One region of the Sellimonas catena genome, then DNA from elsewhere that is predicted to be linked to it. Evidence: predicted binding sites of a transcription regulator. Region 1 holds the regulator's gene; each other region holds the start of a gene.
The links. Region 1 encodes Rex, which represses fermentation and respiration genes when NADH is low (regulators of the CRP and FNR family bind a similar motif). Its sites were predicted from a motif close to ATTGTTAANTANTTAACAAT; they were not measured.
Positions count from the first base shown of each region.

Region 2: a site for Rex is predicted at 4,134-4,153, ahead of adhE (bifunctional acetaldehyde-CoA/alcohol dehydrogenase). Genes of this name have one in related genera too.
Region 3: a site for Rex is predicted at 4,513-4,532, ahead of Selli1_RS03455 (ATP synthase subunit B family protein). Genes of this name have one in related genera too.
Region 4: a site for Rex is predicted at 1,209-1,228, ahead of Selli1_RS02785 (glycerol dehydrogenase). Genes of this name have one in related genera too.

Region 1 covers NZ_BSBO01000007.1:27,548-34,922, forward strand. Annotated here, with positions in the region: gene Selli1_RS04605 (hypothetical protein) at 1-301, shown strand, start outside; gene Selli1_RS04610 (hydroxymethylglutaryl-CoA lyase-like TIM-barrel protein) at 450-1,838, shown strand; gene Selli1_RS04615 (GntR family transcriptional regulator) at 1,857-2,504, shown strand; gene Selli1_RS04620 (NADP-dependent isocitrate dehydrogenase) at 2,530-3,729, shown strand; gene abc-f (ribosomal protection-like ABC-F family protein) at 3,811-5,730, opposite strand; gene Selli1_RS04630 (redox-sensing transcriptional repressor Rex) at 5,877-6,527, shown strand; gene Selli1_RS04635 (NAD(P)H-hydrate dehydratase) at 6,624-7,375, shown strand, end outside.
Region 2 covers NZ_BSBO01000014.1:20,564-27,938, forward strand. Annotated here, with positions in the region: gene Selli1_RS07845 (GNAT family N-acetyltransferase) at 1-384, opposite strand, end outside; gene Selli1_RS07850 (phosphotransferase family protein) at 516-1,268, opposite strand; gene adhE (bifunctional acetaldehyde-CoA/alcohol dehydrogenase) at 1,461-4,073, opposite strand; gene Selli1_RS07860 (bL17 family ribosomal protein) at 4,325-4,852, opposite strand; gene Selli1_RS07865 (DNA-directed RNA polymerase subunit alpha) at 4,958-5,917, opposite strand; gene rpsD (30S ribosomal protein S4) at 5,957-6,550, opposite strand; gene rpsK (30S ribosomal protein S11) at 6,567-6,962, opposite strand; gene rpsM (30S ribosomal protein S13) at 6,995-7,363, opposite strand.
Region 3 covers NZ_BSBO01000005.1:25,208-32,582, reverse strand. Annotated here, with positions in the region: gene Selli1_RS03480 (peptidoglycan binding domain-containing protein) at 1-1,152, shown strand, start outside; gene Selli1_RS03475 (AIR synthase-related protein) at 1,149-2,132, shown strand; gene Selli1_RS03470 (Lrp/AsnC family transcriptional regulator) at 2,140-2,622, shown strand; gene Selli1_RS03465 (aminotransferase class I/II-fold pyridoxal phosphate-dependent enzyme) at 2,622-3,797, shown strand; gene Selli1_RS03460 (tRNA (cytidine(34)-2'-O)-methyltransferase) at 3,839-4,336, shown strand; gene Selli1_RS03455 (ATP synthase subunit B family protein) at 4,781-5,089, shown strand; gene Selli1_RS03450 (V-type ATP synthase subunit I) at 5,121-7,142, shown strand; gene Selli1_RS03445 (V-type ATP synthase subunit K) at 7,142-7,375, shown strand, end outside.
Region 4 covers NZ_BSBO01000004.1:17,106-24,480, forward strand. Annotated here, with positions in the region: gene Selli1_RS02770 (hypothetical protein) at 1-312, shown strand, start outside; partial or broken gene Selli1_RS18455 (RNHCP domain-containing protein) at 691-849, shown strand; gene Selli1_RS18460 (RNHCP domain-containing protein) at 851-1,105, shown strand; gene Selli1_RS02785 (glycerol dehydrogenase) at 1,260-2,363, shown strand; gene Selli1_RS02790 (HD domain-containing protein) at 2,502-3,416, opposite strand; gene Selli1_RS02795 (anti-sigma-I factor RsgI family protein) at 3,511-4,263, opposite strand; gene Selli1_RS02800 (RNA polymerase sigma factor) at 4,247-4,729, opposite strand; gene Selli1_RS02805 (hypothetical protein) at 4,736-5,041, opposite strand; gene Selli1_RS02810 (flavodoxin domain-containing protein) at 5,105-5,635, opposite strand; gene Selli1_RS02815 (TetR/AcrR family transcriptional regulator) at 5,655-6,239, opposite strand; gene Selli1_RS02820 (hypothetical protein) at 6,406-6,780, opposite strand; gene Selli1_RS02825 (hypothetical protein) at 6,782-7,012, opposite strand.

The DNA.
Region 1 (7,375 bases):
TTTTCAAGAGGAGGAAGAGAAGACCCTCTATGCTGTTCCGGTTCCTGATTTTACAAAAGAATTCCAAAAAGCAGAAAACGGGCATACATCGGATCTGCTTCTCCGATTTCTGGAGGCAGATTCCAATGAAGAAAAGCTCTCGATTCTTCAGAAAAACCGTCCGGAAGTAACAGAAGACCTGCTGGAGGCTGCCGCCCAGAGCATGGACTACGCCCTGAGCGGAGAAAGCGAAGAAATGCAGTTTCTGGATTTTGAGAACTATCTTCGGACAAAAATCAAATATGAACGTAAGAGAAGGTAACTACTTTTAAACTGGAAAGAGATCCTGCATGGCGCAGGATCCTTTTTGTTTATCAGAAAACTTCGCTGGTTATAAAAATATCAAACTTCGGGTTGACATGCTTTGTATAATTGTATACAATTATACAAAGCGAAAAGGAGTGTATAAAATGGATAATAGAAAAGTTTACATGAACCATCACAATAATTTACTGCAGCTCGAAGAACATATGTATCCGCTGGTGGACGTAGATAAGCCGAATATATTCCGGAATCTGTTTCCATATGACGAAGTTCCGAAAATCGCGTTCAACGATCGAATCGTACCGCATTCAATGCCGGACGAGATCTGGATTACGGATACAACATTCCGTGACGGGCAGCAGTCCAGAGCGCCGTATACGACAGAGCAGATTGTGACGATTTATGACTACCTGCACCGTCTGGGCGGTCCAAAGGGAAAGATCCGTCAGAGTGAGTTTTTCCTTTACAGTAAAAAAGACAGGGATGCTGTTTACCAGTGTCTGGAGAAAGGATATGAGTTTCCGGAAGTTACAAGCTGGATCCGGGCAAATAAGAAGGACTTTGAGCTGGTAAAAGAGATCGGACTGAAAGAGACAGGGATTCTTGTAAGCTGTTCCGATTATCACATTTTCTATAAACTCAAGATGACAAGGCGGGAGGCGCTTAACCATTATCTTTCGATTATCCGTCAGTGTCTGGAAATCGGGATCAGCCCGAGATGCCATCTGGAGGATATTACAAGATCAGACATTTACGGTTTCGTGATTCCGTTTTGTCTGGAACTGATGAATCTGATGGAAGAATATCAGATTCCGATTAAAATCCGTGTCTGTGACACGATGGGATACGGAGTCAACTATCCGGGAGCGGTGATTCCGCGGTCTATTCCGGGTATCATCTACGGATTGATGATCCATGCCGGAGTACCGAGTGAACTCATCGAGTTCCACGGTCACAATGACTTTTACAAGGCAGTCAGCAATGCAACGACCGCATGGCTTTATGGAGCAAGCGGCGTAAACTGTTCTCTCTTTGGAATCGGAGAACGTACAGGAAATACACCACTGGAAGCAATGGTATTTGAATATGCGCAGCTTCGGGGAACACTGGACGGCATGGAGACGACTGTCATCACAGAGCTTGCCGAGTACTATGAAAAGGAGATCGGCTACCATATTCCGGAGCACACGCCGTTTGTGGGAAAGAACTTTAATGTGACAAGGGCCGGAATCCATGCGGACGGACTTCTGAAAAACGAAGAGATCTACAATATTTTTGACACCGGAAAGTTTCTGAACCGGCCGGCCGTAGTATCAGTGTCCAACACATCCGGCATCGCAGGAATTGCCCACTGGATCAATACCTACTACAAGCTTCCGGAGGACAGAAAAGTCGGAAAAGACTCCGAGCTGGTTGTGGCAGTGAAGGAATGGGTGGATAAGCAGTATGACGACGGACGTGTAACTGTGATGACGGACGAAGAAATGGTTCAGAAGATCACGGAAATCTGCCGTGAGAAGTCAATCATTCTTTAATAGAAGGAAGTAACAGTCATGGAAGAATATCAAGATTATTCTTTGAGCGGAAAGGTGTTTCGGACACTGAGTGAACAGATCCTTTCCGGGAAATATCAAAAAGGAGACGAACTCCGGGAAGTGACCGTGGGAAAAGAGCTGGGAGTCAGCAGGACTCCGGTCAGAGAAGCCTTCAGGAAGCTGGAACTGGAAGGACTGGTGACCAGTATTCCAAACAAAGGCACGTATGTCAACGGCATTTCCAGGGAGGACGTTCAGGATATCTATATGATCCGGTCCAGGCTGGAAGGGCTTGCGGCCCGGCTTGCGACAAGACGGATTACGAAGGAGCAGATTGACGAGATGGAAGAGATGATTCTTCTCTCCGAATTTTATCTGAAAAAGGGGATGACCGAACAGCTTTCCACTCTGGACGGAAAGTTCCACTTTATCCTTTATGAAGCCTGCGGAAGCAGGATGTTGAAAAATGTACTGACGGATTTCCACCGCTATGTCCAGATGGCGAGGAGGATGTCCGTTAAAGTGGAAAACCGTGCGGAAAAATCCATCAGGGAACATTCGGAGATCCTCTCGGCAATCCGGGACAAGGATGAAGACAGGGCGGAGAAACTGATGGAAGAGCATATCCGCCATGTTGTTCAGAATTTACATCTGGAAGAAATCTAAGAAAGAAAAAGAAAGGGATGGTATGATGGCAAAGATACAGATGCAGACACCAATCGTTGAGATGGATGGAGACGAGATGACAAGAATTCTCTGGAAGATGATCAAGGATCATCTGCTCCTGCCTTTTATTGATCTGAATACGGAGTATTACGATCTTGGGCTGGAACACCGTAATGAGACTGATGACCAGGTGACGATTGACAGTGCGCTTGCAACGAAAAAGTATAAAGTGGCCGTAAAATGTGCGACCATCACCCCAAATGCAGCGCGGATGGAAGAATATGATTTGAAAGAGATGTGGAAGAGCCCGAACGGGACGATCCGTGCGATTCTGGATGGAACCGTATTCCGTGCACCGATTGTCGTAAAAGGAATTGAGCCGTGCGTCAGAAACTGGAAAAAACCGATCACCATTGCAAGACATGCTTACGGGGATGTGTATAAAGGAACGGAAATGAAAATCCCTGGAAAAGGAAAGGCAGAGCTTGTCTACACCGCTGAGGACGGAAGCGAGACAAGAGAACTGATCCATGAGTTTGACGGACCCGGCATCATTCAGGGAATGCACAATATCAACAAGTCCATCGAAAGTTTTGCAAGGAGCTGTTTCCACTATGCACTGGACACGAAACAGGATCTCTGGTTTGCAACGAAAGATACGATTTCAAAGAAATACGACCATACATTCAAGGATATCTTTCAGGAGATCTTTGACGCGGAATTTAAAGAGCAGTTTGAACAGGCGGGAATTACGTATTTCTACACACTGATTGACGACGCGGTGGCACGTGTAATGAAATCAGAAGGCGGATATATCTGGGCATGCAAAAACTATGACGGAGATGTTATGAGTGATATGATTTCCTCCGCATTCGGCTCCCTTGCCATGATGACGTCCGTTCTTGTCTCACCGGATGGATACTATGAGTACGAGGCAGCTCATGGAACAGTTCAGAGACATTATTATAAACACCTGAAAGGGGAGGAGACATCCACCAACTCCGTGGCAACGATCTTTGCATGGAGCGGGGCTCTCAGAAAGCGCGGAGAACTGGATGGAAACAAGGAGCTTCAGGAGTTTGCGGACCGGCTTGAAAAAGCGACTATCGATACCATCGAAGCGGGCGAAATGACAAAAGACCTGGCGCTGATAACGACTTTGAAAGATCCGGTTGTATTAAACAGCGAAGACTTTATCAAAGCCATCGCAAAACGGCTTGCATAAAAAGAAGTCAAAATCAAAGAGAGCATAGAAAAAGAGGCAGACCCGTGTTATAAACGGGCTTCGGCCTCTTTTCTGCTGCTCTTATTCCGCGAGAGATTCCCACTGTTCATAGAGAGTCTCAAGCTCTGCTGTGATGTTGTCCTTTTCTTTTGCCAGCTCCTGGCACCGGACGGAATTGGAATATACATCTTCGTGGGTCATCAGTTCATCGATCTCACCGCACCGGGTTTCCAGAGTCTCAATCCGCTCTTCGGTCCGCTTCAGATCGTTCTGGCGTTTCCTCTCCTTCGCCTGCGCTTCCTTCTGAGCCTTCCAGTCCAGCTTTCCGGCCGAAGCCTGAGTGTCTGTGGAAGACGGCGTATCTGCTGCGGCAGGAGCAGCGTAAACAGCGGTAAGTTCTTCTTTCTTTTCAAGATAATAATCATAATTTCCGATGTAGTTGACAAATTTCTGATTGACCAGTTCCAGAATTCTCGTGGCAGTTTCGTTGATAAAATACCGGTCATGGGAAACATAAAGTACCGTGCCGGTGTAATCATTCAATGCGTGCTCCAGGATTTCTTTGGATGCAACATCAAGATGGTTGGTCGGCTCGTCGAGAATGAGGAAATTGGCCTCGGAAAGCATCAATTTTGCAAGAGAGACACGTCCACGTTCCCCGCCGCTCAAGTCTCCGATCAGCTTGTAGACATCATCCCCGGTGAAGAGAAAGGCTGCAAGCATATTCCGGATCTGGGTATTCGTAAGGGACGGATAATCGTCCGAGATCTCATCAAAAACCGTTTTGTCCATGTGAAGGACATGGTGTTCCTGGTCGTAGTAACCGATAGTGACATTGGAGCCAAGGGTGAAAGTTCCGGAATCCGCAGGAATGACTTCATTCAGGATTTTCAGAAGTGTCGTCTTTCCGGTACCATTGTCCCCGATAATCGCAACGTGTTCTCCACGTTTGATTTCAAAGCTGATGTCTTCAAAGAGCGTCTGATTCGGGAAAGCTTTGCTGAGGTGATCAACACGGAGCACATCATTTCCGCTGACAACAGAAGGCTCCAGCTTTAAATGCATATCTGAAGCAAGCTCAACCGGCTTTTCAATCCGCTCAATCTTTGCAAGCATCTTTTCCCGGCTCTCGGCCCGTTTGATGGATTTTTCCCGGTTGAAGGAACGAAGTTTTTCAATGACCGCTTCCTGATGCTTGATTTCCTGCTGCTGGTTAAGGTATTCTTTCAGCCTTGCATCCCGGAGCATCTGTTTTTTCTTCGCAAACTCCTGATAGTTACCAAGATACATAGTGAGCGTGCCGGCTTCGATTTCAATGATCTTTGTAACGACCCTGTTCAAAAAATACCGGTCGTGGGAGACAATCAGGACCGCTCCGGGGTAGTTCAGAAGATAGGTCTCAAGCCATGCAATCGAATGCAGATCAAGATGATTGGTCGGCTCATCCAGAAGCAGAATATCCGGTTTGGTAAGCAGAAGTTTTCCCAGAGAAACACGGGTTCGCTGCCCTCCGGAAAGGGAAGCGACCGGCTTTTCAAAATCTTCTTCTGTAAATCCCAGTCCCTTCAGGACTCCGGTGATTTCACTTTGATAGGCATAGCCGTTTTCCCGTTCAAACCGGGAAGTCAGATTGTGATAAGCGGCAAGCCTGTCCTCCAGATGAGATCCGGATAAAGTCTGAAGCTCCGCCTCAATTTTGCGGATCTGGCTTTCCATATCGATCAGATACTGTTTGGAAGTCTGCATTTCCTCATAGACTGTACGTGTGCTGTCCGTCATGGGATGCTGGGAAAGATACCCGAGCTGTTTCCCTTTTGCGAGAATAATATCCCCGGAATCTGCCGGAATCTCTCCGGTAATCATTTTCAAAATGGTAGATTTTCCGGCACCGTTTAAACCTGTCAGAGCCGCTTTCTCGTGATCCTCTATATGAAAAGAGCCATGTCTTACAATGACCTGGTCCCCAAACGATTTTTCCAGATTGTGACATGCAAGTATCATAGTATCCTCCTCTGATAAAACAAAAGTACCGTATTCATTATAACGGAATTTGTACAAAATACAACATAAAATCCCATAATAAGTTTGACTTTATTTCAAGTATTACATATAATAAAAGTATTGAAAAGAACAGGAAGGTGCTAAAAGTGGAAGGAAGAGGAATTTCTCAGGCAGTTATCAGAAGACTGCCTCGATACTACAGATACTTGGGAGAATTACTGGAAGACGGTGTAGAGCGCATTTCCTCCAACGACTTGAGCAAACGCATGAAAGTCACTGCTTCCCAGATCCGCCAGGATTTGAATAATTTCGGCGGTTTTGGTCAGCAGGGGTATGGATATAATGTGAAATATTTGCACTCGGAGATTGGAAAGATCCTGGGGCTGGACAGAGAACATAATATGATTATTATCGGAGCCGGAAACCTTGGACAGGCGCTGGCAAACTATACCGCTTTTGAGCGCAGCGGATTTATGCTGAAGGGTCTGTTTGATGTCAACCCGACTTTGGCAGGTGTTACGGTCCGCGGAATCGAGATCCGTATGATGGACGAGCTGAAAAGTTTCATCAGGAATAATGACATTGAAATTGCGATTCTGACGATACCGAAGACGAAGGCGGTGGCAGTAGCCAATATGCTCGTGGAAAACGGTATCCGTGCAATCTGGAATTTTGCGCATACGGATCTGAATCTTCCGGATAATGTTGTTGTGGAAAACGTACATCTTTCCGAGAGTCTGATGCGGCTCTCCTACAATGTACTCCGCTATGAGGAAAAACATCAGAAGAAAAAATAAGAGAAAAGAAGGACGTGAGAGATTCGTACAACAGATGCGGGACTCCGCGTCTTTTTTCTGTATCCCGGAATGAAAGCGGGGAAAGGAGCGGTAAAGATGAAATATATCATTGATGGCAGGACAATGAAAGCAGCGGATGCATACACGATTGGGACGATCGGGATTCCGTCTCTTGTCCTGATGGAACGGGCGGCTCTGAAAGTGGTAGAGGCAGCCGAAAGGGAGAGGCTTAACCTGTCGAAAAGCCTGATTGTGTGCGGAAGCGGAAACAACGGGGGCGACGGGTTTGCAGTGGGAAGACTGCTTCTGGAAAAAGGGTACGGCGTGACCGTCGTACTGGTTGGGAATCCGGACCATTGTACCGAAGAGACAAAGACACAGATTCAGATTTTCAAGGCGGTCGGAGGAACTGTCAGGCGGGAGATCCCGGAGGAGAGCTACACCGCTGTATTTGATGCTGTATTTGGTATCGGACTGAGCAGGCCGGTCGAAGGGCGCTACGCGGGGATTCTGGAGCAGATGAACAGACTGGACGCAGCGAAAATAGCGGTGGATATTCCGTCCGGAATTGATGCGGGGAACGGAGAGATTCTGGGGACGGCATTTCGCGCGGATCTGACGGTGACATTTGCATACCAGAAGGCAGGGATGGTTCTGTATCCGGGAGCTTTCTGCGCCGGAAAGGTCTGTGTGGAAGATATCGGAATTTATCTGCGCGGCGGCGTGGAAGGAACACGGTATCTGACTTATGAAAGAAAGGACGTAGGAAGGCTCTGTCCGCAGCGAAAAGACGATGCACATAAAGGAACTTACGGAAAAGTGCTGATGATTACCGGAAGCCAGGGCAT
Region 2 (7,375 bases), on a different contig from region 1:
AATACTCCCGGCTCCATGTTCTCTGCCCAGATCCTCGGCTTTTTTCAAAAAACTGCCGGCTGTTCCGCGCCTTTTGTAATCGCTGTGTGTCGCGATTCTGTGAATGACGACATAGTCCGCATCCGGTCCCGTCAGCCATTCTCCTTTCTCTATCTTTTCATATGTACTCTCTCCTTCAGGAGAAAGCACCGCTGTACCGATCAGTCTCCCCTCTTCTTCTGCCACGTAGCTCTGTCTCTTCCGGATATCTCCCAGAAGAACTTCTTTGTTTGGATAGCCATCCTGCCACTGATTGATCCCGCTCTCTTTAAAAAGCTTCTGGGCCATCCTGATAATTTCCATGACCTGTTTCAGATCCTCCTTTTTTGTTTCTCTGATTACCATATTTCGTCCCCCTTTTGTGTCTTTCCATTTTATCACGTTTTTCCTCCGGATAAAACCAGTCTTTCTAAAGGTCCCGGCCGAAATAAATACGCCGGACCCGCAAGGTCCGGCGTGTGTAAATTCATAATCATTTACTGATAATCGAAGATATCGATCCATTTCATAAGGAAATCTTGTTCCATCGTATGTTTCTTTGTAAGCTGTGCTGCCGCAACGATCGGAAGCCACTGCTGTACGTACTGTTTTGCCGTATCGCTCTTCCTGCAGAACAGATCCATGTATTTGTCAGCGAGCTTCTGATCCTTCAGTGCAAACAGAAGGTAGGTCATGGCTGCATCCGCACTTGCGTTTCCCTGTGTGGCATGAGCCCAGTCAACCACATAGAGGGATCCGTCTTCTCCTACGATCACGTTGCTTGGATTGAAATCACCATGGCATACTTTGTGATGCTTTGGCATGCTGTCCAGTCTTGTCAGGAGTTCATATCTGGTCGTAGCATCCACCACATCTTTCAGACTGTTGATCTGGCGGTTCAGTTTGTCTTTGAGTTTTCCTAAAAGCGGTGCTGTCTTGCTGTGAATCTCAAGCTGAAGATCCACAAACTGCTCCATGTACTCGTCCATCTTATCCGGATTTTCCTGCATCAGCTCTTCGAGTGTCTTTCCCTCTTTATAATCAATGACAAGTGCCCATTTTCCATCAATTTCATTTACACTTTTTACCTTTGGAATATTTAACCCTGTCGCCTCGACTCTTGCCTGATTGAGCGCTTCATTAAATACATCTTCCTTTGGATGAGATGGTTCAAAAACTTTCGCGATCCCCTCGTCGCAACGGTATACTTTTTTGTATGGGCGTTCTACGATTACATTTTCCAGTTTCATAAGATTACCTCCTGTCTGTCAAAACTGATCTTCGATTTATCCTTATTATACCATAACATTCTTATATTGGTAAATTTTTTAACAAACTTTTCGTTATTTTATATATTGACTGCACATTTTATACGATTTTTTTACAAAATATGCAAGGTGCGCAATTCCTGCCACACCTTGCATATGAAGTACGAATATCATTTAGTTGCCGTAGTAGGATTTCAGGTAAAGCTCTTTGATTTCGCTCATCAGCGGGTATCTCGGGTTTGCTCCTGTACACTGGTCATTGAATGCCTGTTCTACCATTTCGTCCAGTGTAGCGAGGAAGTCTTCTTCCTTGATGCCCCATTCTTTGATCGTTTTCGGAATTCCGATTGCTTTCTTTAATTCTTCCAGTTTTTCACAGAATAATTCTACTGTCTCTGCATCATCTTTGCCGCAGATTCCTGCAAATCTTGCCGCCTCAGCATATCTTGCCTGAGCGTGCGGATACTGGTACTGTGAGAATGTTCCCATCTTAACCGGTACTTCTGCAGCATTGTAGCGGATTACGTTTGTCAGAAGCAGCGCATTTGCCACACCGTGCGGAATGTGGTGGAACGCACCAAGTTTGTGAGCCATGGAGTGGTTCAGTCCAAGGAATGCGTTGGCGAATGCCATACCTGCCATACAGGAAGCGTTTGCCATCTTCTCTCTCGCAATCGGGTCTGCTGCTCCCTTTTCGTAAGCTGCCGGAAGGTAATCAAATACTGTCTTGATTGCCTTTAATGCAAGACCGTCTGTATATTCTGTAGCCATGATGGATACATATGCCTCGATCGCATGTGTCATAACGTCGATACCGGATGCACTTGTCAGTCCTTTCGGCTGTGTCATCATGTTGTCAACATCAACGATCGCCATGTTTGGAAGTAATTCGTAGTCAGCCAGAGGCCATTTTACACCTGTGTCAGCGTCTGTGATGATCGCGAACGGTGTCACCTCGGAACCTGTACCTGAAGAAGTCGGGATTGCTACAAAGTAAGCTTTCTCTCCCATCTTAGGGAATTTGTAAACTCTCTTCCGGATATCCATGAAGTCCATAGCCATGTCTTCAAAGTTTGCTTCCGGATGTTCATACATTACCCACATGATCTTTGCTGCGTCCATTGCGGATCCGCCGCCGAGTGCGATAATTGTATCCGGCTCGAATGCTCTCATCTGGTCTGTACCTTTGAGTGCGCACTGTAAAGTCGGGTCAGGTGCCACTTCGTAGAAGCATGTATGCTGAATTCCCATCTCATCGAGTTTCTCTTCGATCGGTTTTACATAACCATTTTTGTATAAGAATGTATCAGTAACGATAAATGCTTTCTTCTTGTGCATCTCTGTTCCGAGCTCGTCGAGAGCCACCGGCATACATCCTTTTTTAAAGTAAACTTTTTCAGGTGTTCTGAACCAAAGCATATTCTCTCTCCTCTCGGCAACTGTCTTAATGTTGATCAGATGTTTCACTCCTACGTTTTCGGATACGGAGTTGCCTCCCCAGGATCCACATCCAAGTGTCAGAGATGGAGCAAGTTTGAAGTTGTATAAATCACCGATACCACCCTGGGAAGAAGGTGTGTTGATCAGGATACGGCAGGTCTTCATTGCTGCAGCATGTTTAGCCATTTTTTCTTTCTCTGCTGTATTGATGTACAGGGAAGAAGTATGTCCATATCCACCGTCTGCAACAAGCTGCTCTGCCTTTGCGATAGCCTCGTCAAATGTCTTCGCTTTATACATTGCAAGTACCGGAGAAAGTTTCTCATGAGCAAATTCTTCAGAGATATCTACGGATTCTACTTCACCGATCAGGATCTTTGTATTTTCAGGAACGTCTACTCCTGCAAGTTTTGCAATTGTGAATGCGCTCTGTCCTACGATCTTCGCATTCAGGGCACCGTTGATAATGATCGTTTTTCTTACTTTTTCGATCTCATCCTTCTTTAAGAAGTAGCATCCGCGATAAGCGAATTCTTTCTTTACTTCTTCGTATACACTCTCCAGAACAGTTACGGACTGTTCAGAAGCACAGATCATACCGTTATCAAACGTTTTAGAATGAATGATGGAGTTTACAGCAAGTTTGATGTCTGCTGTCTCATCAATAATTGCCGGTGTATTTCCTGCACCTACTCCAAGTGCCGGTTTTCCGGAGGAGTATGCAGCTTTTACCATTCCAGGGCCGCCTGTAGCGAGGATAATATCAGCATCTCTCATGACTTCATTTGTCAGTTCCAGAGACGGAACATCGATCCATCCGATAATGCCTTCCGGAGCACCTGCTTTGACAGCTGCGTCAAGCACAACTTTGGCTGCCGCAATCGTACATGCTTTTGCACGTGGATGCGGGCTGATAATGATTGCATTTCTTGTCTTTAACGCAATCAGTGTCTTGAAGATTGCTGTAGATGTCGGGTTTGTCGTAGGAATAACAGCGGCAATCAGACCGATTGGCTCTGCAATCTTTTTGATTCCGTATGCCGTGTCTTCTTCGATCACACCGCATGTCTTTGTATTTTTATATGCATTGTAAATATATTCAGCCGCATAGTGATTTTTAATAATCTTATCTTCGACAACGCCCATTCCGGTTTCTTCCACTGCCATCTTTGCCAGCGGGATACGAGCCTTGTTAGCTGCCATTGCTGCTTCAAAAAAGATCTTATCGACCTGTTCCTGTGTAAAAGTAGCAAATACCTTCTGAGCTTCTTTCATTGCTTTGATTTTTTCAATAAGAGCTTCCACATTGTCAATAATTGCTGGTGCTTCTTTTTTCTTTGTCGCCATGCTTATCTTCCTCCTAAACTCTAAAACGTTTTTATCGTTTCACTGTGCTTAGTATAGTTCATCGTTAATTATTTGTCAATTCATTTTTGATAATTTTTTAACGAAGAAAACTCTTTCTACTTTTTGCATAAACGAATGCCTGATTTTATGATTGTCTTCGTCATTTTTCCGATTACTTTATGACTGTAAACTCATTTCTAAAACATAAAAAACGGCTTTCCATAAAAGGAAAACCGTTTATGTTCTCAATATTAAACTAACTCGATGAATACTTCCATCGCAGCGTCACCTTTACGCTGTCCGATCTTTACGATTCTTGTGTAACCACCGTTACGTCCTTCGTATTTCGGAGCGATCTCTGTGAATAATTTTTCAACAAGATCTACTTCCTTCGGAGCTTTCTTCTTTCCGTCTACAACTTCTTTAACCGGAACGAGAACTTTCAGCATCTGGCGGCGTGCATGCAGTCTGGATGGAAGATCTTTTTTGATCTTCTTCTCAACTTCATCGTAAACGGTTACTTTCTTTCCGTCTACAACTTCTTTCACGCGCTTTCCGTCAGCATCTTTACGTGCAACTTTTGCTGTTACAGTTACTTCTTCGAAGTTATCTTTTTCTTTTACAGCCATTGCAATCAGACCTTCAGCGATTTTGCGGATTTCTTTCGCTTTCGCTTCTGTTGTTCTGATTCTTCCATGATTTAAAAGAGCTGTAACCTGATTTCTTAACAGAGCCTTTCTTAAATCACTTCTTCTTCCAAGCTTTCTATACTTTGCCATTGTTCTTTTCCTCCATTATTTACATCTGATTATGCATCTTCGGGCTTACTAGTCAAATGCCCTGCCGCGCACATCGGGCTTACCGGCAGGAAATTATCTTATTCTCTATTCCTCTCCCTGGCTGAGTTCGAGGCCGAGTTCTTTCAATTTTGCTAACACTTCTTCTAAAGACTTACGTCCCAGATTACGTACTTTCATCATATCCTCAGGAGTTCTGTTTGTCAGCTCTTCCACGGTATTGATTCCAGCTCTCTTCAGGCAGTTGTAAGAACGAACAGAAAGTTCCAGCTCATCGATACTCATCTCAAGAACTTTTTCTTTCTCATCATCTTCTTTTTCGATCATCACTTCAGCAGCCTGAGCCACTTCGGAGAGATCAATAAAGAGCTTCAGATGTTCGTTTAACACTTTTGCCGCAAGGCTGACTGCCTCATCCGGAAGCAGGGTACCGTTTGTATATACATCCAGCGTCAGCTTATCGTAGTCTGTAATCTGTCCGACACGAGTATTCTGTACAGTCAGATTTACACGCTCTACAGGAGTGTAGATAGAATCAATCGGGATCACGCCGATCGGAAGATCTTCCTTCTTGTTCTTATCCGAGCTTACATAACCTCTTCCTTTTGTGATGGTCAGCTCCATGTAAAGCTTGCTGTCTGCTCCACCGTTCAGTGTAGCAATGACAACATCCGGATTCATGATTTCAATATCAGAATCCACCTGAATATCAGCGCCTGTTACAACGCCTTCTCCTTCAAATTCGATATAAGCTGTTTTTGGTTCGTCTGTTTCTGAAGTGTTTTTAATCGCCAATGTCTTCAGATTCATGATAATCTCAGTAACGTCTTCCTTCACTCCCGGAATGGAACTGAATTCATGAAGTACACCATCGATCTTTACCTGGCTAATTGCAGCTCCAGGCAGAGAGGACAGCATAATTCTTCTCAGACTGTTTCCGAGTGTTGTTCCGTAGCCTCTTTCCAGCGGCTCCACAACAAATCTGCCGTATCTTTTATCTTCTGACATTTCTGTGATTTCGATATTCGGTTTATTAAAATCAAACACTATAAGTTCCCTCCTGCTATCAGCACGTTTTACGGGTTATTATTTAGAATATAATTCGACGATCAGCATTTCATCAACCGGTACATCGATCTCATCGCGTGTCGGAAGTTCCTTTACTGTTCCTTTTAAGCTTTCTGCATCTACATCTAACCATGCCGGTACAAGACGTCCTGCTGTTACCTCAAGGATATCTTTATATCTCTGAGAACCTTTGCATTTCTCTTTGATTTCGATTACATCACCGGCCTTTACAAGGTAGGACGGAATATTCACCTGCTTGCCGTTTACGAGTACGTGCTTGTGATCAACGATCTGTCTTGCTTCGCGTCTTGTTCTGGCAAATCCCATACGGAAGATGATGTTGTCAAGACGTGTTTCAAGAAGGATCATCAGGTTTGTACCTGTCATACCGTTCATCTGTTTTGCTCTCTTGTAGTAGTTACGGAACGGTTTTTCTAATACGCCGTAGATGAATTTTGCTTTCTGCTTTTCACGTAACTGAAGTGCATACTCGCTCATTTTTCTATTAGATCTTTTTAACTGTCTTTTGGACTTTTTATCAATTCCTAAATAAATCGGATCCATTCCGAGGGAACGGCATCTTTTCAGAACCGGAACTCTATTTACTGCCATGCTCTTTTCCTCCTAATTAGACTCTTCTACGTTTTGGTGGGCGGCAACCATTGTGTGGTACCGGAGTTACATCTTTGATGCTTGTTACATCAATTCCGCATGCCTGAAGCGCACGGATTGCTGCTTCTCTTCCTGAACCTGGTCCCTTTACCATAACGTCTACTGATTTCAGACCATGTACTAATGCTGCCTTAGCTGCTGTCTCAGCTGCCATCTGTGCTGCATATGGAGTAGATTTCCTTGAACCTCTAAATCCCAGACCGCCGGCACTTGCCCATGATAAAGCATTTCCCTGTGCATCTGTCAGAGTAACGATTGTGTTATTGAAAGATGACTGAATATGTGCCTGTCCATGTTCAACGTTTTTCTTGACACGTTTTTTTGTTACTTTCTTTGCAACTTTCTTTGCCATTTAAACTAACCTACTTTCTTGAATATTGTGTACTATTTCTTCTTATTTGCTACTGTTCTCTTCGGACCTTTTCTTGTTCTGGCATTTGTCTTTGTCTTCTGTCCACGAACCGGAAGTCCTTTTCTATGACGGATTCCTCTGTAGCATCCGATTTCCTGTAATCTCTTGATGTTCATAGCGATCTCTCTTCTAAGATCACCTTCAACAACCTGAGTTTCATCGATAACAGAGCTGATTCTCTTAACTTCTTCGTCTGTCAGATCTCTGCATCTTGTGTCAGGATTTACTCCTGCTTCTGTTAAGATACGGTTGGAACTTACTCTTCCGATTCCGTAGATGTAAGTCAGACCGATTTCTACACGTTTGTCTCTTGGTAAGTCAACACCTGCAATACGAGCCATACTTGTTTTCCT
Region 3 (7,375 bases), on a different contig from region 1:
CGGCAGGGTGATTTGGTGAGTCTTGTAAAAGAGGCGTCCGAATACGGGAAGCACGGAAATCTGTATCAGCGATACAGGAAAATACGGCAGGCAAAGAAAGAGAAAGTAGAATACGAAGACGATTATCAGATCGATGAGGAAACAGCGGAAAAAGTGCTGGAAGAGAAAACAGCAGACTTCTTTGAAGAGGCAGTGAACGCAAAGATTACAAGGGTCGGAGGCGTATTTCAGATCACCGATGAAAAAGACGGAGAGAAAGCGGCAGTTCAGGATGTTCTGGATGAGATCGTTGACAGGCTGGGCGATCTTGAGAAAGGAAAAGATGTGGAAATTGAGGTGAAATCCGAAAAGGATGAGCCGAATATCAGCCGGGACGACCTGGAAGCGGTTCAGGACGAGCTTGGCAGTGCATCTGTAGAGATCCGGAATGATGAGACGCGCCAGGAGCTTCTGACGTTGACCGGAGATCTGAACGGACAGATTGTGATGCCGGAAAAGGAACTTTCCCTTCAGAAAGTGCTGGAAGAGCATTCCGGGGAGGAGATGTCTCAGGAAGCGCTGGATCTGATGGCTACCAGCCTCTATGATGCTGCCCTGTATGCAGAGACCGGGATTTCCGAACGACATGAATCAGAAACGATTCCGGAATATGTAGACGCGGGAATGGAAGCGGTTCTCTCGGAAGAGAAGGATCTGAAAATAGAAAATACAACAGAGTCGCCTCTTTATATTGAAGCCTATATCAATGGAGATGAAGAGCTTGTCTGCACCATTTACGGGGAAGAAACCCGTGAGAAAGAGAGAAGCATTTCTTTCAAAACCGAGACGGAAGAGAAAGAGGACTCTGAGGTGGCGACTGTCTATGAGGAGGACGCTGCGCTTGCAGCCGGAAAAACCGAAGTAAAGGAGAGCGGATCGCCGGAAAGCACAGTGACTCTTTTGAAGATTGTAAAAGAAGACGGTGAAAAATCCGATGAAGAGGAAGTCGGTGCATCCGAATACGATGCGGTCAGCAGGATTGTGAGCGTCGGCACAAAGACAGACGATGAAAAAACAAAAGAAGCACTGAAAGAGGCGGTTGCCACACAGGATCAGGAGACCATCGAAAAGGCGGTCGAACAGGCAAGGAACAGTAAAGGACAGGAAAGATGAGAAAAGGGATTTTGACACAGGCTGCATATCAGCGGTCTGTATATAGAAAATTAAAAGATGATCATCCGGCACTTTCGCCTTACAGCTGGAAACGCTGTACGAAAATACCGCTTGGTGCCAAAGAACTGGTGGTTTCGGAGATTCTCATGACCGGAAGGGAGAAGGATCTTTTGGTTTATGCCGCGGCCAGGGCGGTGACGGCTGTCGCCGCGGAGGGCGGGCATCCGTTTGGGGTAAGGGTGTCCGTCCTCGTGCCGGAGCAGACAGAGGAAGACTCCATAAAGGAAATGTCGGAGATTCTAAAAGAAACGGCAAAAGAGCAGGGATTTCAGATTCTGAATATATTTACCGAAGTATGTCCTGATGCAGATGTATTTACCGTGTCGGTTACCGGATTCGGAACATGTGAAAGTACGGACGAAGAACCGGAAAAGGCATACGACGGAAAGGATCTGGTTCTTGTCAATCCGGTTGCACTCGAAGGGAGCCTTCGGGTTCTGCACGAAAAAGAGGTGGAAATCCGGGAGCGGTTTGTGCCGGTATTTTTGCAGAAACTTCTGGATTCCAGAGGGACTCTGTTTGCAGAAAAAGCAGTCAGAAAAGCAGAAGAATATCATGCGGATTTTATCAAGCCGGTGACAGACGGCGGAGTATTTGGAGCTCTGTGGGAACTGGCGGAAGAGACGAAAACGGGATACGAGGTGGATCTGAAAACATTTCCGGTCCGCCAGGATATCATCGAGATCTGCGAGCTTTTCAGACTGAATCCATATCAGATGGCATCGGGAGGATGTCTGCTTATGATCCTTGAAGATGGACGTGGTTTTGTTGAGGCTTGTAAACGGGACCAGATAATGGCGTCCGTCATCGGAAAGATGAAAGCAGGAAAGGATAAAATCATTCTCAACGGGGAGGAGAGACGGTGTACGGACCGTCCGGCTGAGGATGAGTGGTTTCGGATCTGTAAAGGAGGAAAATAAGATGAATATGAGAACGGAAATATTGCGTTACCTGGAAAAGAACAGCCGTGTGGATTTAGGGGAGCTGGCAGTGCTTCTCGGAACAGACGAGGCAACGATCGCAAATGAGATCGCGGACATGGAGAAAGAAAAGATTATCTGCGGCTACCATACATTGATTGACTGGGACAAGACAGGGGAAGAGTCTGTGACAGCCCTGATTGAAGTCCGGGTGACACCGCAGAGAGATCTGGGATTTGACCGGATTGCGGAGCGGATCTACAATTTCCCGGAAGTTACAGCGGTCTATCTTATTTCAGGAGCATATGATTTTCTGATTATTCTGGAAGGGAAGACACTCAAGGAGGTATCCCGGTTTGTTTCAGAGAAACTTTCCCCGATCGAACCGGTGCTTTCCACGGCAACCCATTTCATTTTAAAGAAATATAAGGACCACGGAACGATTCTTGCGCCTCAGAAGAAGGCAGAAAGGATGCTGGTGATGCCGTAATGAGAAATCCATTATCCGATAAGATTGTAAATATACAGCCGTCCGGTATCCGGAAGTTTTTTGATATTGTAAATGAGATGAAAGACGCGATTTCCCTGGGAGTGGGTGAGCCGGATTTTGATACTCCGTGGAGAATCCGTGAAGAGGGAATCTACTCTCTGGAAAGAGGACGGACATTCTATACATCCAATGCGGGGCTGAAAGAATTAAAAGACGAAATTTCAAAATATCTGGAGCGGAAGATTCAGGTTTCCTACGATCCGGCATCCGAGATCGTTGTGACGGTCGGAGGAAGTGAAGGAATCGACATCGCCATGCGTGCCATGCTGAATCCGGGGGATGAGGTACTGATCCCGCAGCCAAGCTATGTCTCCTATCTGCCGTGCGCAGTGCTGGCGGACGGAGTGCCGGTGGTGATTCCGCTGCAGGAGAAGAATAAATTTAAGCTGACAAGAGAAGAACTGGAAGAAAAGATTACGGATAAGACGAAGATACTTGTGCTTCCATTTCCAAACAATCCGACAGGATCCATCATGACGAAGGAGGATCTTGAGCCGATTGCAGAAGCAGTTGTGGAGCACGATCTCTTTGTAATCTCCGATGAGATTTATTCGGAGCTGACTTATGGAACGGATCATGTTTCTATTGCATCATTTCCTGGAATGAGAGAGAGAACGATTGTGATCAATGGTTTCTCCAAAGGATTTGCCATGACCGGATGGCGGCTTGGATATGCGTGCGGACCGGCTCCGATTCTGGAACAGATGTTAAAGATCCATCAGTATGCCATCATGTGCGCACCGACCAACAGCCAGTATGCGGCTGTGGAGGGACTGAGAAACTGCGAGGATGAAGTCCAGGAGATGAGAAAGGCGTATAATCAGAGAAGACGATACCTTCTGCATGAGTTTCAGCGGATGGGGCTGCAATGCTTTGAGCCGGAGGGAGCGTTCTACATGTTCCCGGGCATTCAGGAGTTCGGAATGACCTCGGAAGAATTCGCGACACGCTTTCTGGAGGAAGAGAAGGTGGCTGTCGTGCCGGGGACGGCATTTGGAGACTGCGGGGAAGGCTTCCTGCGTATTTCCTATGCGTATTCGCTGGATGACCTGAAAGTTGCGATCGGGCGTCTGGAAAACTTTATTACAAAGCTTAGAAATCAAAAGAAAGCATGATGCTGTCATATCAGGACAGCGTGTGCGGGGGGAGGAATCACATGCTGAATATTGTGCTGCATGAGCCGGAAATTCCGGCAAACACCGGAAATATAGGGCGCACCTGTGTGGCGGCGGGCGCGAGGCTTCATCTGATTGAGCCTCTTGGTTTCCGCCTGACAGAGAAAAACTTAAAACGGGCCGGGATGGACTACTGGGATCAGCTGGATGTCCGGACTTATATTGATTTTCAGGATTTTCTGGAGCAGAATCCTGGAGCCAAAATCTATATGGCCACGACGAAGGCGCACCAGATTTACACGGATGTCCGCTATGAGCCGGACTGTTACATTATGTTCGGAAAAGAAAGCGCGGGAATTCCGGAGGAAATCCTTGTCGATTATGAGGATACCTGCATCCGGATTCCCATGATCGGGGATATCCGTTCCCTGAATCTTGGCAATTCGGCGGCGATTGTTCTGTACGAAGCGCTCCGCCAGAACGGATTTGCGGGAATGAACCTGGAAGGACATCTGCACAGGCTGGACTGGAAAGAATAAACAAAAGATATCTTATTTCCGCAAAGGCGGTTCTGTCTGATACAGACTGCTTTTGCGGAATTCTAATGACACATCATGTTACAGAGGGAAGATTCTCTTTCACAAAGAACTCCAAAACAGGATAAAATTTCTGAAAATGCATATTTATAGACTGAAGTACGAAAAAAACGGTACTCTTTGAGAAAAAAATAACAATTTTGAAATAGTTTTTTTCTATTATAGACAAAATATTTAGATACAGGATGTTTCAAAAGATTCATCAATAAGTAAAATATCAGCCGAAAAAGTTACGAATCGTTTCATTTGTGCAAATTGCATTATAATAAGAAGAGAAGGAACTTTTTCATTATCGGAATTGCACATTGAAAAAATTGCAGTTTAAAATATTTTATGCTAAGATAAATCTATATGGGGCAGAGATTTATAGACAAAGGTGGTGAGAAGGTGATACAGAAAACAATTCAGGCTGTACAGGAGGCGGAAGCGAAAGCAGCTGATACCTTGAAGCAGGCCGATGACAAAGCGTCTGAGGTGCTCGCCAAAGCAAATCAGAAAGCCGGTGAATTGAAAGAGGCTGTTGTCAATGAGGCACAGGAAAGAGCAGAGAAGAGGATGGAAACATTGAAAGTAAAATTGAAAGAAGAAGAAGGGGCTTTCGATGCGGATACTCAGAAAGAAGTGGATGCCTTAAGGGCAATAGCAGATCAAAGGGAAGCGCAGGCAGTGGAGATGATTCTCAGAGAGCTGTCATGACGCTTTGCAACAAGAAAGGAGGAGTTTCCATATGTCAGTATTGCAGATGCAGCGAATCAGTATCTGCGCGTTGAAAAAAGACCGGAAGGCAATACTGGAAGAACTTCAGGAACTGGGAGTACTGGAGATCGAGACTTCCAAAGTGACGGCGGACGGACTGGACAGACCGGATACAGCTGAAGAGAAACAGAGATCTGAGAAGCAGGCTCTGATGCTGGATCAGGCGCTAGATGTACTGCAGGAATATGCTCCGGAAAAAACTTCGATTTTTGCCTCCCTGGAGGGGAAGAAACTGGTGGCAAGAGACAGCTTTTTGGCTGCTGTCAAAGAGAGAGAAGCGATTCTTGAGTCTGCCGGGAAAATTCTTTCTTTAAAGAAAAAGGAGGCGGAAAACAAAGCCGAGATCGTGAAACTGCAGACACAGAAGGAAGCGCTCACACCGTGGCTGGCACTGGATATTCCGATGAACTGTGAGGGGACTAAAAAGACCAGAATTTTTATCGGCAGTATCGGAAGTGTTATGACGCAGGAGGAGATCCTGACCAGAATTGCACAGACGGCACCTGATCTGTCTACGGTAGATGTCGAGATTATTTCTGCAGACAAAGATCAGACCTGCCTGACGGCGGTATGTCTGAGAACCGAAGCCGACAGACTGGAAGAAGCACTCAGAGCTTCCGGCTTTTCCAGACCGGCACAGTCCTGGGAGAAGATTCCGGCACAGGAGCTGGAAGAAATCGAAAAGAAAATGGAGAAGGTCCGGAGTAATATTGCGGGGATCCAGGAAGAGATCAGATCGATGGCGGATCTCAGAGAGAACCTGAAGATGCTTTCGGATTATTGCAGGACAAGAGCACAGAGATATGAAGCTCTTGCAAAGATTCCGCAGACACAGAAGACATTTCTTGTCAGCGGATATGTGGCAGCCAAGAATGCGAAAAAGCTGGCTCAGAGACTGGAGCGTCAATTTACGCTCTCTGTAGAGATTGAGGAGCTTGCAGAGGATGAAGAGGCGCCTGTACAGCTGGAAAACGGAAAGGCGGCAGCTTCGGTGGAAGGTGTTCTCGAGGCATTTGGACTTCCGGGAAAGGGAGAAGTGGATCCGACCAGAATTATGTTTGTGTTTTATGTGTTTCTGTTTGGAATGATGCTTTCCGACGCTGCGTATGGGCTGATTGTGTTCGTAGCCTGTGCGGTTCTTTTAAAGAAGTTTCCAAGAATGTCCGAAAGTATGGCGAAATCACTCAGAATGTTTATGTACTGTGGAATTTCTACAATCGTATGGGGCGTTCTGTTTGGAGGATATTTTGGAAATATTGTAGATATTGTATCTGAAAAGTTTTTTGGAGTAACAGTGACGGTACCGGCGGTATGGTTCATGCCGCTGAATGATCCGATGAAACTGCTTGTATTCTCCATGTTGTTTGGGTTGATTCATCTGTTTACAGGTCTTGGAATCAAAGGATACATGTGTCTGAGGGACAAGCGCTACATGGACTTTTTCTGTGATGTGGTTTTGTGGTACTGCCTGCTTGTCGGACTGATTCTGATGTTGCTTCCAAGCAGTATTTTTGCATCCATTGCACAGGCGCATATTGTACTGCCGGAGCCGGTGAATCTGCTTGCAAAAGTACTTGCCATTGCCGGAGCGGCAGGAATCGTACTGATGTCCGGGCGCGGAAGAAAGAATCCTGCGCTTCGGCTGGCACTTGGAGCCTATGATCTGTACAACATTACAGGGTGGCTCAGTGATGTTTTATCCTATTCCCGTCTGCTGGCACTGGGACTTGCCACGGGAGTTATTGCTTCTGTTGTAAACCAGATGGCGGGCATGCTTGGAAACGGCATTATCGGAATTATCGGATTTATTTTAATTTTTATCGTAGGTCATACGTTAAATCTTGGGATTAATCTTCTGGGTGCGTATGTGCATACAAACAGGCTGCAGTTCGTAGAGTTCTTCGGGAAGTTTTATGACGGCGGCGGAAGAGCATTTGCACCGTTTCATTCAGACACAAAATATATGGATATTATGAAGGAGGAAGAATTGTAATGAGTATTTTTGAAAATTTAGGGCTTGTTTATGCGTTATTAGGTGCTGCGCTGGCAGTTATTTTAGCAGGTATGGGTTCTGCGTATGGAGTAGGTATTGCCGGACAGGCAGCGTCCGGAGTTGTGACGGAAGATCCGTCAAAGTTCGCAAAGGTTCTGATTATTCAGCTTCTGCCTGGTACACAGGGAATTTACGGTCTGCTTGTTGCGTTCATTACACTTTCCAAGATCGGT
Region 4 (7,375 bases), on a different contig from region 1:
AGGCACATCAGTGAGCGGAAGGTGCTTGCCTATGAAACCTACTGGCTTCTTCGCCGGAAACCTTTTCAGGTAATGAAGACCGACGGCGAAGAGGAGTTCTGGGCTTTCCTCAACGAAAAATTCGCGTTTACACGGATCGCTTCTTTCCTGACACGCGACCAGAAATCCGTGATTCTGGATGAAGCATCCAAAAAAGCATTCCTCAACTTTCTGGATACCCTTTACTATTTTCTAAAATACAGAGACTATGATCCGAAAATGCTGGAGCTCGTCATTATGGGCTTTCAGGCAGGGCAGCTGATCCATTCATAGGGGCTGTCACTGCCTGAAAACGGCGTTTTTTCTTTACAATTCCACTTCCATATGATATGATAAAAAAAATCTTAAAGCAGAAGGGAGAGAAGTGGATGTCGGCGAATCGTAAATAACAGGGCAATAAATTTTGTTTTCATCTGAAAGATGATGAGTTTTTTATTGTACTCTTTTTTACGATTGAAATCGGATCGCACTTCTCAGAAGAAAAGTGTTTTTTGCGCTGTCAGAAAGAGCATGTCCGCATACCGGAGATGCCTGGCGGCCGCATATCGGTACATGAGATAACTCATCTTTCAGGAGTTATCTTTTTTTATTGCCCTGCACAGACAATTGGAAATCAACGAAAATGTATTTGTGTAAGGGAGATAACTGACAATGAACCGTGAAAACAAAAAGAAAAAATACGAAAAAGGATACTACAAAACTCACCCATGCAAGGACAGCTTCACCTGTAAGGTGTGCGGACGCCCTGTCGTTTCAGCAGGCGCAGGAACGGACCACCGCAACCACTGCCCGAACTGCCTGTCCAGCCTGCATGTGGACATCGAACCGGGAGACAGGGAATCTGACTGCGGAGGCATCATGGACCCGCAAGAACGGCGAATGGGCCATCATCCACCGCTGCCGCCGATGCGGAAAGCTTTCATCCAACCGGATTGCCGCCGATGACAATCCAATGAAACTCATGTCCATCGCCATGAAGCCATTGTGTCTGCCGCCCTTCCCGCTGGAAAGGATTGAAGAACTGACACTCCTCATGGGTGGAGACGGAACGCTGTCCCGCAAATAGTTTTAATGTGTATAAGTTTTCATTTTTGCACAAATTATTCGTAATTATGCATATTTTTTTCAGAATAATTCATCTTGCTTTTCACATCAGATATTTTATACTGATAGTCAAAGAAATAACAAAGTAAACGCAAGGCGAAAGGGAGGTCTTACATATGCTTAGACTTAGAATGATGCGTGCACCTCAAAAATATGTACAGGGAAAGGATTCTCTGCTGCAATTCCACAAGGAAATGACCAGTCTTGGTGATAAGTGGCTGTTTATCTGCTCCAGAAGCGGATATAAGATGGCTCACGACAAGATCGAAAAAAGTTTTGAAGGGACATCCGACGTCCGCCAGTACGAAATCTTCGGCGGAGTTTCAAGTACAGGGGAGATCGAAAAAATGCGGGAAATCGTCAGAGAAAACCATCTGAATGTCGTCGTCGGTGTGGGCGGCGGTTCCGCAATTGACACAGCAAAAGCGACAGCACACTACGAAAAGCTTCCTGTCGTTATTGTACCAACCGTTGTAGCGACAGACGCTCCATGCACCGGTCTTTCTGTTATCTACAATGATGATGAAACATTCAACAGTTATCTGTTCTATCCAAAGAACCCGGAAGCCGTCATTGTAGACAGTGCCATCATCGCTAATGCGCCGGTCAGATTCCTGGTTGCCGGCATGGGCGATGCCCTCGGAACTTATTTTGAAGCACGCGCATGCGAGCGCACAGACGCTCCGAGCCTGGAATCCGGCGGAATTACCCAGTCAGCCATGGCTCTCTGCCGGCTCTGTTATGACACACTGAAAGAATACGGTGCTTCTGCAAAAAAGGCATGCGAATGCCATGTGGTAACTCCGGCACTGGAAGCCATTATCGAAGCCAATGTTTACCTCTCCGGTGTCGGTGCCGACAACGGAGGGCTTGCCGTTGCCCACTCTTTCTATAACGGTCTTACCGCACTTGGCGGCCACAGCGCTCCGCATGGAAACTGCGTTGCTTTTGGCACCCTCGTACAGCTTGTTCTGGAACGGGCATCTAAAGAAGAATTCAAGGAAGTGCAGAATTTCTGTATGGAAGTCGGCCTTCCTGTTACACTGGAAGAAATCGGTATCACCAAAGACGAAGAGATCCGCATTATCGCCGAGAAATCCTGTGTAGAAGGTGAATCCATCCACAACATGGTAGCGGATGTCACTCCGGATCAGCTCTACGCAGCTATCGTTGCAGCGGACGCTCTTGGAAAAGAGGCACTTGCGGAAAAGGAAAAATAAGTTCGTATCCGACCTTTAAACAGCCGTCCGGCAAGAATGATACCTCTAGATATTCCCATATTACAAAGCGGCAGGCGTGGTTCATATGAATCGCGCCTGCCGCTGTATTATGCCCATTAAAAGAAACATTCATCATCGTTACAAATTCTCTTCCGCCAGCGTTTTTAGTTCCTCTGCAATCTCATGATTGCCCGTCTTTTCAGCCAACGGAAGAAAAATTTCCATGGTTTCAGCTGCCCGTTTTTTTCTTTGTTCCTCATCGATCCATTCAATCGTCTTCATATTATGAAGACGCTCGGCGAGCCGGAGCAAGGTGACCTGTTCCAAAATATCTGTCTCCATATCCGCTTCTTCCGCTGCTTTTGCTTCAATCAGATCAGCTGTTTTCTCCGGAAGATATTTCCTTAATTCTTTCATTGTGGCTTCTGTCTTTTTCAATGCATCGCAAAATAATCCTGCGAGAATGGTTTCAGGCTCCGCCTCCATATCCGCAAGTAAAAGCGCAGTGTGGAGCGGGTGTGTAATATATTCATCGCCGGAATACCGCTTCATTCCTTGATAAATCTGGCATGCGTAGAGATAGATCTGCTCCAGATTTCTCACATCTTCTTCCGGATTCAATGTCAGAACCATCTCTTTTAATTTTTCAAACAGCATTTGTTTTTCAGCATGTTCCTCTGGTCTTCCAGTCATTCCCTCGTTCACATTTTTTCCTCCTAACTGTTTCATACTCATAACCATGGCTCGCAGTAAGGCCGGGCAGTAACCAAACTCTTTTTTGAATGCTTTCGTAAATCCATTGTGAGATTCCCAGCCATATTTTACAGCTGTATCCACAATCTTCGCTCCATTCCGTATATCCCCGGACGCCCTTCGGAGTTTTTCACTTTTTACATATTCCATCACTGAGACTCCAGTCTCCTGCCGGAAGATTCTTGAAAAATGATATTCTGAATATCCAACCGTCCCAGCGATCTTTGCCACTGTCAGCACTTCATCAATATGCTTTTCGATATACTCCTTACTTTTCCGAATAATGGTTCCTGCTTCCATATACCTCACTCCTATTGTTTCTTCCACGTGGTACATTTAGTATAGGACGCACCAAATAAAATTGCTGTTCCAAATCTGCTGTTTTTTATATTCACTATTCATTTTTATGTCCATGATGGTGATGTTTTCCCTGTCCGCTTCCTCCGGTTCCGGTACTTGTCTGTGTGTCACCATCCGCTTCCAGTTCCCGGATCCTCTCATAAAGTTCTCTCATGGTCATATTGGCCGCTTCCTCCGTCGTTATGTCGGGATCCAGCTCCTTCAATTCCAGATATGCTCTGTATTTGCCATATCCAAGTCCTGCTTCTTCCGCTTCTTGCGCTTCGCTTTCTGTCGCATGGCAGCAGTCGATATTGTGCTGTGTCTGTTCCAGTTCTTCCACAAATGCCATCATATCCTGACTCTGCTTGTTTTCTCCTATAACAACCACAGATAAAATTTCATTCTGATTCAAAAGTGCCACAATCTGCTCATTTTGTAGAATTTCATCCACCGCCTCATCATAATCCATAAATCGGAGGTTTAATTCCCCGGCCAGTCTTTCCCCGTCTTCATTTTTCCCTTCCAGAGAAAGCACTCTACCAAAGCGGTTGACTTCCATTTCCAGCGAAGGATTCACTTCGATCTGAATCGCCGCTGTCGGGAGGAAAAAGCTCCAGTAGCCCCCTGCAATCAGAAAAATCACCAGACATGCCGCCACCGGGATCCAGGTACGGTAGGAGCGAATTCTCTTTTTCTTGTATCCATCTGTTTTTTCTCTAAGAAACTGTTTTGTGCGTTCTTTCATCTCTTCGTCTGCGTGAATCTGACCAAACGCTTCTTTTATTCTCTTATCCGTACTCCTCACCTCCAAGCTTTTCCTTTAACAGTGCCCGCGCACGTGTCAGCATCGTGTAAACCGTATTGGTTTTCTTCCCGAGAATTTTCCCGATTTCTTCCGCTGTATATCCCTCATAATAATGCAGATAGACCGCATCTTTATATTTTCCCGGAAGAGACAGCACTGCCTCCAGCACTTCTCTGTGGTCCTGACGGTTCGGAGCCGGCATCTCCAGGAGTGAATCCAGCGAGACCGTCCTGCTCCTGAAAAAGCTTCTGCGCAGATCCTTGCAGGCATTTACTGTCACCCGGATCAGCCAGGCTTTTTCATGTTCTTCATTTTCAAACGGCATGGAACGAAGGACATATTTCAGAAAAACCGTCTGAAATATGTCCTCGGTATCAGCACTATTCTGCAGGTGGATCAGGCAGATTCTTCTGACCATATCCGAATACCTTTCAATCGCCCTGTTTACCTCTCGTTCACTTTGCATACATGTTTACCTGTTTCGTCCTCCCCTGCATCCACTGTTCTGGTGGTGCATATGGTGTCCTTCTGCATTATTGCAGGTTTTATTCTGATAATTGTCACAGACACCATCATGATCGGAATCTGTATAACAGGTTCCCGTTCCTGCACAGTCACCTGTATTGTTATGATGGTTCGGACATACCGAGCTGTTTACACAGATCCCATTGTTCCAGCCGGCTGAAGTCTCCTGTCTGTTTCCGGCCTTTACAGCCCCGGATGCAGCCACCGATACTCCGATTACTGCCGCCAGAATTCCTGCTACAATTTTCTTCATCTCAATCCCTCCTTTGTCTTTCATCTCTAATACGATTCAAAGGAGTGTTTCCATTCATTTTTTTCAAATTTTTTTCAAATCTTTTAAAATCGGTTCCAGATAACTTCGGTCTGTCCAGTCACATTGTTTCCCGTCCGCACTCATCAGCGCTTTCATCCACGGCTCGTAGGTGTCCGGATCCTTTTTGGCTACCGCTTTTTTCAACATCCTGCACAGGGTCCGGTCTTTCCATGTCATTTTCTCTTCATCCCACATTCCTCTTCCGTAATAAAGAGGGATGGATGCGAGTTCTCCCTTCAAATTTACCGTTTTTACTTCCTCAAGTGCTTTTTCATCGTACGGAGATGCCCCGACCGCAAACACCATAACCTGTTTTTCTTTCAGTCTGTCAAAGTGTTTCCGCAGAAACGAAATGCCCGCTATGCCGGATGCATAAATGCCTCCGCATAAAATAATTACGTCATACCGGATGACTTCACCGATTTCGGCCTGTTTCACTTCCACCGCCTCAAAGCCTGTCGCCTCTTTGAGCCATCCGGCATATTTTCTGGCCGCTCCATATTTTGATTGATACAAGATAATTCCTCTGCCCATAATCATCCCTCACTGAACACTATCCCTGCTGGTTTCCGTTTCTCTTGTTTTCAAGTGTCTCTTTCAGAAAAATCTGATACGCCTTCTCCTGCTGCTCAAAAATTTCCTCTGTCGAAATGCCCGGTGTTGTCATACAGAAGATTGTCCCGATGCCGATCGTATAAATCAACATATGCAGATGAAGCTTCTTTGCTTCTTCCCTGCTGATTTTCAGCCCGTCTGCAATAAATCCGGAGGTCTGGGGATCTGTTTCTTTCTGATACAGTTCATCCAGAGAGGAAACTCCTTCTCTCCGGTGCAGAATGAACAGCTTAAATATATTCGGCTCCTCTTTTGCAAGCTGTACATACGCTCTGCCTGTGCTGGCAAAGAGATCTGACGGGTCAATATGCGCCGCTGCAAATTCCCGCACAAACTCCAACGCCCGGCCCGTCACGTCTGCCTTCAGTCCATCCATATTTCTACAGTAACTGTAGATCGGCTGCACAGAGCAACCGATCTTTTCCGCAATGTTTTTTACAAGCACCTGCTCCATCCCGTCATTTCTTGCAATTTCAAACGCCGCTTCCACGACCATCTCTTTTGTAATTCTCTGTTTCGGCATCTTTTTCTCCATAAAAAAATAGTTATATAAATTATTTATATAACTATTTTATATTCACTATGTTACTAATGTCAATATCAATCTCTGCTTTTTATCCCAGTACCACGTTTCCCACAAAAACCAGGGTGATGACCGCCACCACAAACAGAGCGTACAGGATTTTTCCTTACTGTTCTTTGAATCCTTTTGTCAGAGGAATCAGACATAACAGAAGAATGATTCCCACCAGACCAATCACAATTCCTGCAATCATATTGCTCCATACCATTGTCAGGCACATGCCTATACCAAGCGTCAGCGCGCCAATAATTCCAAGCAGAACCGTTCCGATTGTTTTTCCCGACAGATGGATCGGATTTTTATTTTCCATCTTTCTCCAGACAAGTACCATAATTAAAAGGATCACCGCGCCGATAACACCCATAACCACTCCCGGCTGGAAGGCATTCCATTCCGGTATCAATGCCATGCACATCCCAAGTGCAAAAAAGATTCCCCCGATTGTTCCCAAAATCATTGCTACAAAACTACTTTTCTTCATGCTATACTCTCTCCTTTTTCTTCATTGCTTTCATCTGACGTTCTTTCTGTTCTTCTGCAAGTCTGGCTTTCGCCTCTTCAATTGACTCCCCGTCTTTTGTCAGGAACTGATCCACAAAAGAATCCGAGATTTTTGTAAATCCTCCTACAGCACCATCCTCAATCTTCTTGTAGCCGCCCACAACCTTCTCGGCTATTTTCTGATTTACTTTTACAAGTTTTGACTTTGCCACTATTCTTTCCTCCCTATTTAGTCAAGTGTTTTTCCCCTTAAAATCAAGGGATTTCTAAGTTCCTATCTCAGATGAACGAGCCTCGATCATGAGCATTTTCTGTATCTGGTACAAAAATAGGTGGTTATGGGTATACGAAATAAAACGTCTCTCTTTTCCGCTTTACATGGCCTTTTGTATACCCATCCATCTATGGCAGCGCACCTCCCGTGTCTACCAGGATCTCTGTACATTTCTGCACTGGTCCTCACTTCCTTCGTCCCGCCTGCCCATAACCAGGGTGTCAGCTTAGCTCCTTGCCAGGGTCTTGCCCTATGGAAAATATTCCCGCCGACTACTGGCTCATTCTTTGTAATCATAACA